2 regions of the Paracidovorax sp. genome follow, and region 2 is predicted to be linked to the other one. Evidence: riboswitches for the same ligand, from Rfam matches in the RefSeq annotation. Region 2 holds a riboswitch; the other holds the start of a gene.
What was found. Region 2 has a riboswitch for glycine ahead of AC3A84_RS17175 (D-amino acid dehydrogenase). Riboswitches for the same ligand answer to the same signal wherever they lie in the genome.
Positions count from the first base shown of each region.

Region 1: it holds a riboswitch for glycine, as region 2 does, so the genes downstream of both, gcvT (glycine cleavage system aminomethyltransferase GcvT) here and AC3A84_RS17175 (D-amino acid dehydrogenase) in region 2, are expected to answer to the same signal.

Region 1 covers NZ_JBXYZY010000021.1:538,785-541,986, forward strand. Annotated here, with positions in the region: gene AC3A84_RS09325 (sigma-70 family RNA polymerase sigma factor) at 1-1, opposite strand, end outside; gene AC3A84_RS09330 (DUF3455 domain-containing protein) at 119-697, opposite strand; glycine riboswitch at 901-1,000, shown strand; glycine riboswitch at 1,017-1,156, shown strand; gene gcvT (glycine cleavage system aminomethyltransferase GcvT) at 1,223-2,365, shown strand; gene gcvH (glycine cleavage system protein GcvH) at 2,539-2,913, shown strand; gene gcvP (aminomethyl-transferring glycine dehydrogenase) at 2,994-3,202, shown strand, end outside.
Region 2 covers NZ_JBXYZY010000040.1:237,351-240,552, reverse strand. Annotated here, with positions in the region: gene AC3A84_RS17180 (FIST signal transduction protein) at 1-285, shown strand, start outside; gene AC3A84_RS17175 (D-amino acid dehydrogenase) at 369-1,694, opposite strand; glycine riboswitch at 1,782-1,893, opposite strand; gene AC3A84_RS17170 (CMD domain-containing protein) at 2,036-3,202, opposite strand, start outside.

The DNA.
Region 1 (3,202 bases), on a different contig from region 2:
AGGGCGGGCTGGGAGGGTGGTGGAGGGATCTGCGGCATCGTAGTGCATGCCGCAGGCCCGGCCGCCCTTCCCCTTGCACGCCTGGGGCGGCCGATGCTGCCCAGCGCAGCGATTCCGGTCAGGCCGCCTTGTAGAAGATGTAGTCGGCCTGGTAGGGCACGGTGGTCTTCTGGCCCTTGTTGGCCATGGTGCAAGCCATGTTGGCCGGGGCCACGCCGCCCGTGAGGTTTACGCGCTGGATGTAGGTGACGCCGGTCAGCGCGCCGCTACCCATGGCAGGGTTGGCCTTGACCAGCTGGTAGGGCAGCGCGCCGGCGGTGGAAGGCGCCACGGCCAGCTGGGTCGCCGTCAGCTTGGAGCCGTCGTTCGCCTCCCAGGTGGCGGGCGGGCCGTAGTACTTGCCGACCTGCTTGCCGCTGCGGTCCATCAGCTTGGCATCCGGGCCTGCGAAGGTCCATTCCACCTGGCCGGGCATGCCGGCCTTGTCCTTGCATTCGTAGGTGATGTCGCCCTTGCCCACGGTCTCCCAGGCCACCTTGTTGCCGGCCGGCACCTGGATGGACGCGGGCAGGCTGGCCTGCGAGAAGGCCATGCCGGAGGACGGCGACGACGACATCGAGCCGCAGGCGGCCAGCAGGGCAGCGGCGGACACGGTACCGGCCAGGGTGGCGATACGGGAGAGGCGGATGTTGCGCATGGGGTGCTCCTTGGAATCGGGTGAAACAACAGTGGATGGAATCGATGGCAGCCTGTGCTTTTCACGGGTCTGCCCAGGCTCTACCCACGAGGCCGGCATTTGGATGCAGCACCAAATGCAACAAATTGCTTCAACGGGCCTATCGACAATTTCACGAGGATCGCCCACCGGCTCTTGGCCACGCGTTCGCGCCGCTATACTCCGCCCACTCGTCAGGAGAGAGTTGCCGCGCCACGCGGCAGCCGCCGAAGGCGCAGGGCACCAACCGCCCGAACGCTCAGGCAAAAGGACTGACAGGAGCGCCCGCAGGGATGCGGGCGTTTCCCTTGCTGGAGAGAGGCCGCCGCGCGCGCATTGCAGGCAGAGCGGCCCACCGAAGGAGCAAACCCCGCCCCGCAGCCGCATTGACGGCCGCCCGGCACGGTGAATCTCTCAGGTAAAGCGGACAGCGGGGCACATGCAGCGGCCAAAGCCTCCTCACCGGGGCCGGCCGCGTCACTGTTCGCCCCTGTGGAGATTGCCGCCATGTCCTCGTCCGCCCCCGCGTCTGCCGCCCCGCTGCTGACCACCCCGCTCAACGCATTGCACCTGGAACTGGGCGCGCGCATGGTGCCCTTCGCGGGCTATTCCATGCCCGTGCAGTACCCCGCCGGCCTGATGGCCGAGCACCACCACACGCGCACCGCCGCAGGCCTCTTCGACGTCTCGCACATGGGCCAGCTGTGCCTGTCGGGCCCCGATGCCGCAGCCGCCTTCGAAACGCTGATCCCGGTGGACGTGCAGGGCCTGGGCATCGGCCGCCAGCGCTACGGCCTGCTGCTCAACGACGCGGGCGGCATCATCGACGACCTGATGTTCGTGAACCGGGGCGACGACCTCTTCGTCATCGTAAACGGCGCCTGCAAGGTCGGCGACATCGCCCACATCCAGGAACGCATCGGCCACCTCTGCCAAGTGCAGCCCCTGCCCGACCAGGCCCTGCTGGCGCTGCAAGGCCCGCAGGCGGCCGCCGCGCTCGGCCGCCTGGCGCCCGAAGTGCTGTCCCTGGTCTTCATGACCGGCACGGCCGCCTCCATCGCCGGCTGCGACTGCTACGTGACCCGCAGCGGCTACACGGGCGAAGACGGCTTCGAGATCTCCGTGCCCGCCGCGCAGGCGGAGACGCTGGCCCGCGCCCTGCTGGCCCAGCCCGAGGTCCAACCCATCGGCCTGGGCGCGCGCAACTCGCTGCGGCTGGAGGCGGGCCTGTGCCTCTACGGCAACGACATCGACACCACCACCACCCCGCCCGAAGCCGCGCTGAACTGGGCCATCCAGAAGGTGCGCCGCACGGGCGGCGCCCGCGCCGGCGGCTTTCCCGGCGCCGACAAGGTGCTCGCCCAGATCGACGACCCGGCCCTGCTCACGCGCAAGCGCGTGGGCCTGGTGGCGCTGGAGCGCGTGCCGGTGCGCGAGCACACCGAACTGCAGTCGCCGGACGGCCAGCGCATCGGCGAAGTCACCAGCGGCCTGCTGGGCCCCACCGTGGACCGGCCCGTCGCCATGGGCTACGTGACGCCGGCCTTCGCGGCGCTGGGCACGCGGGTGAACGCCATCGTGCGCGGCAAGGCCGTGCCGATGGAAGTGGCGGCCATGCCCTTCACCCCCGCACGCTACTACCGCGGCTGAAGCGCGGCCGGCTCCGGCCGGCGGCCGCCTGCACCGCCTCTGCGCTGCGCCGGGTCGCGCGGGCCGCCCTTCATGAGGCCCGCGCCCCGCTGCCGGACGGCTACAGTCGCTGCTGGCATCGGCGCCATCGTTTCAAACATCGTCTTCCTTCCTCTTTTTTCTGGAGTTTCCCCATGAGCGTCAAGTTTTCCAAAGACCACGAGTGGATCGACACGGCCCAGGCGGACGCCGCCATCGTCGGTATCACCCAGCATGCGCAGGACGCGCTGGGCGACGTGGTGTTCGTGGACCTGCCCGAAGTCGGCAAGACCTTTGAGCAAGGCGAAGTGGCCGGCGTGGTCGAGTCCGTCAAGGCCGCGGCCGACGTGTACATGCCCGTGTCGGGCGAGATCGTCGAAGTGAACGAGGCCCTGCGTGCCGACCCGTCGCTCGCCAACAGCGACCCGCTGGGCGCCGGCTGGTTCTTCAAGGTGCGCGTTTCCGACGCCGCCCAGCTGGACGGCCTGATGGACGAAACCACCTACGCCGCGTTCGCCCAGAACGCCTGACCCCGCCGCTGCCGCTGCGCCCCCCCGGCCGCCGCCGGGTGCGGCGGCCCTCCCCGCCACGCCCCGACCGAACGCCGCCGATGACCACCGCCCTGCCTCCGCTCTCCGCCCTGGAGAACGCCACCGAATTCCAGCCCCGCCACATCGGCATCGATGCGGCGGACGAAGCCCACATGCTCTCCGTGATCGGCGAGGCCTCGCGCCGCGCGCTCATCGACGGCATCGTGCCCCGCTCCATCGCCCGCAGCCAGCCCATGGACCTGCCCGCCGCCACGACCGAAGCCGGCGC
Region 2 (3,202 bases):
CTGGCGCCCGAAACCTACGACGAGAACGCGCTCACCCGCGCGCTGGCGGGCGCCGACGCGCCGGGCGAGGCGCAGCAGCGGCAGATCCTGGGTGCCATCTACGTCAGCTGCTCGGGCCGCGGCGGGCCGCATTTCGGCGGGCCCAGCGCGGAGCTGCAGATCGTGCGCCATGCGCTGGGCGACGTGCCCCTGGTGGGCTTCTTCGCCGCCGGCGAGATCGCGCACGACCGGCTCTACGGCTACACCGGCGTGCTGACCGTGTTCGTGGGCAACGCGGCGAACTGAGCGCCTCAGGCGCCTCTCGCCGCGCATCTTCACCGCCGAGCTGCGCTGCCCCGCTGCCCCGTTCGCCGCAGGGCAAGCGGGCCTCAGGCATCAGGCCGGCAGCAGGCGGGGGCGGATGCCGCGGGGAGCCCGGCGAACGCGAAGTCCAGCTCCGGCGCCAGCCCGCTCACGATGCGCGCGATCGACTTGCCCGAGCCGCAGGCATGCGTCCAGCCCAGCGTGCCGTGGCCGGTGTTGAGGTACAGGTTGGGCAGCCTGGTCTTGCCGATCAGCGGCACGTTGCTGGGCGTGGCCGGGCGCAGGCCCGACCAGAACTGCGCACCCGCCGTGTCGCCCGCACCAGGAAAAAGCGCTTCCACGCGCCGCACGATGGCCTCGCAGCGCACGTGGTTCAGCGCGCGCCCGTAGCCGTTGAGCTCGGCCGTTCCGGCGATGCGCATCACGTCGCGCGCGGGCTGTCCGTCCTGCGCGGCTCGGGTGTAACGCGAGAAGACCAGCTTGTATTCGTCGTCGGTCAGGCTGGCCGTGTAGGCGGCGGAGGCATCGCGCACGGGCAGCGTCACTGAATAGCCCTTGGCCGGATAGATCGGCAGGCGCAGGCCCAGCGGCTCGGCCAGCAGCGGGCTGAACGAACCCATGGCCAGCACGTAGGCGTCGGCGCTCACGCGCTCGTAGCGGCCTTCGGCATTGGTGATCTCCACGTGGTCGATGGCGCCGCCCACCGTGCGCAGCGCGGTGATGTGGCAGGCCATGCGGAACCGGACGCCGGCCGCCTCGGCCAGCCGCGCCAGCTCGCGGGTGAAGAGGTTGGCGTCACCTGACTCGTCCGCGGCCGTGTAAGTGGCGCCGGCCAGCTGGGGGCGGATGGTGGCCAGCGCAGGTTCCAGCGATACGGCCTCGTCGGCGTTCACCACGCGGCGATCGCAGCCGAGCTGGCGCATCTGTTCGGCCGGGGCCAGGGCCGCGTCGAACTCCTTGGCGCTGGTGTAGAAGTGCAGGATGCCCTGCGTGCGTTCGTCATAGCGGATGCCGGTGTCGCGCCGCAGCTGCTGCAGCGTGTCGCGGCTATAGGTGCCTAGCGCGACGATCTGCTCGATGTTGTGGCGCGTGCGCGCCGGCGTGCATTCGCGCAGGAACTGCAGGCCCCAGAGCCACTGCCGCATATCGGCGCGCAGCCGGAACAGCAGCGGCGCATCTTCGCGGCCCAGCCACTTGAGCAGCTTCAGCGGTGCGCCCGGATTGGCCCAGGGCTCGGCATGGCTCACCGAGATCTGCCCGCCGTTGGCGAAGCTGGTCTCTGCGCCGGGCGTGGCCTGGCGGTCGATGACGGTCACTTCGTGGCCGAGCTGCTGGAGGAAGTAAGCGGAGGTGGTGCCGAGCAAGCCGGCGCCGAGGACGATCACGCGCATGTTGAAGCCTTTGAGGGTTCAAGTGCTGGACACACGTGCGCAGGCAGCTATGAATTCAATAGCGTGCAGCAGGCGCGTGGCCCAGCTGCCGCTCCCCCTGTCCTTGGTACCTGAGAGATTCACCGCACGCCAACACGGCGCAGGGCTTGCTCCTTCGGTGCGCCACTGGGTGTGGTGGCGGCTCTCCAGACGGCATTCGATGGTGTGCAGTACGGTACCTGAGCGTGTATGGGAGTTTGCGCCTTCGGTGGAACGCCCGCTGTGCCGGCCGTCCGCTCTCCTGCGGGGCGGATCGTAGCAGCGAAACCGCACCGCGCGAAGCGCCCGGCGCGGCCGCTGGTTCAGCGGGCCTGCGGGAAAACCGCTTCGCCCAGGTTCAGCATCAGCCGGTTGGCCCAGGCGAAGAGGGCGGCGGCATGCAGCGCGTCCAGGATTTCGACATCGGACAGGCCGGCATCGCGCAGCGGCTGCAGGTGCTGCGCGCCGAACGTGCCGGGCGTGCGCGTGAGCGCCGCGCTGGCGTGCACGATGGCCCGCTCGCGCGCATTGGTGCCGGCGATATCGGGGTCCGTGAAGATCTGCGCCATCACGTCGTTGCGCTTGGCGAGCTGCTCGAAGCGCTGGGCATGCACCGAGGCGCAGTACACGCAGCCGTTCACGCGCGACACCACGGTGCTCGCGACTTCGCGCTCTGCGCGCGAGAGGCCGCCGGGCGCGTACATGATGGCGTTGAAGGCTTGCGAGCGCTCGGACAGCACGCGCGGCTGGTGCGCCAGCAGCAGGTAGAAATCCGACGTGCGGGCCTTGGGGTGGCTGAGGTCGAGCACCGCGTTCTGCTCGGGCGTGGCCACTGCCGGGTCAAGCACGGGCAGCCAGGCTTTCCAGTCCAGCGTCTCGCTGGTGTAGCCGTTCACGCGCAGCGGCTCGCCGGGCGCGGGCAGGTTGGCGGGGTGGACGAAAGGGGCGGCGTCCGCCGCCTGCGCCGTTGCCGCAGCAGCGGGCGCGCTGCCTGCATCGCCCAGCTGCGCCAGCGCGGCCACGCCGGCCACCACGCGCAGCTGGTAGGTGACGAAGCCGATCAGCTGCGCCAGCAGCACCGTGTCGGGCACCGAGAGGCCCGCAGCGGGCAGCGCTTGCAGGGCGGCCTGGTCGCTTTCGGCCGGCTGCGTGGCGAGGGTGCGGGCGAAATGCACGATGGCCTGCAGGCGTGCATCCGCGATCGCGGCGCCGGGCGTCTCGACGAGCGCCTGCACGGCCGGCTCGGCATGCAGCGGCTGCAGCGCCGCGCGGTAGTGCGCCGCCAGCGCGGGCAGGCCGCTCACGCGGGCAATGTCGTGCGCCACGGCCAGGCGCTCGGCTTGCGAGAGGCCGCCGGGCAGGCCGGCGCCGAAGAGCGCGTCTTCGCAGCCCTGCGTGGCGGTGGCGACCTTGTCGCGCTGGTGGCGCACGGCGTGGGCCGCGCTGCCGGGTGCGAGGCCGGCGATGTGGTCGATGGTGTCGTGGGCAGC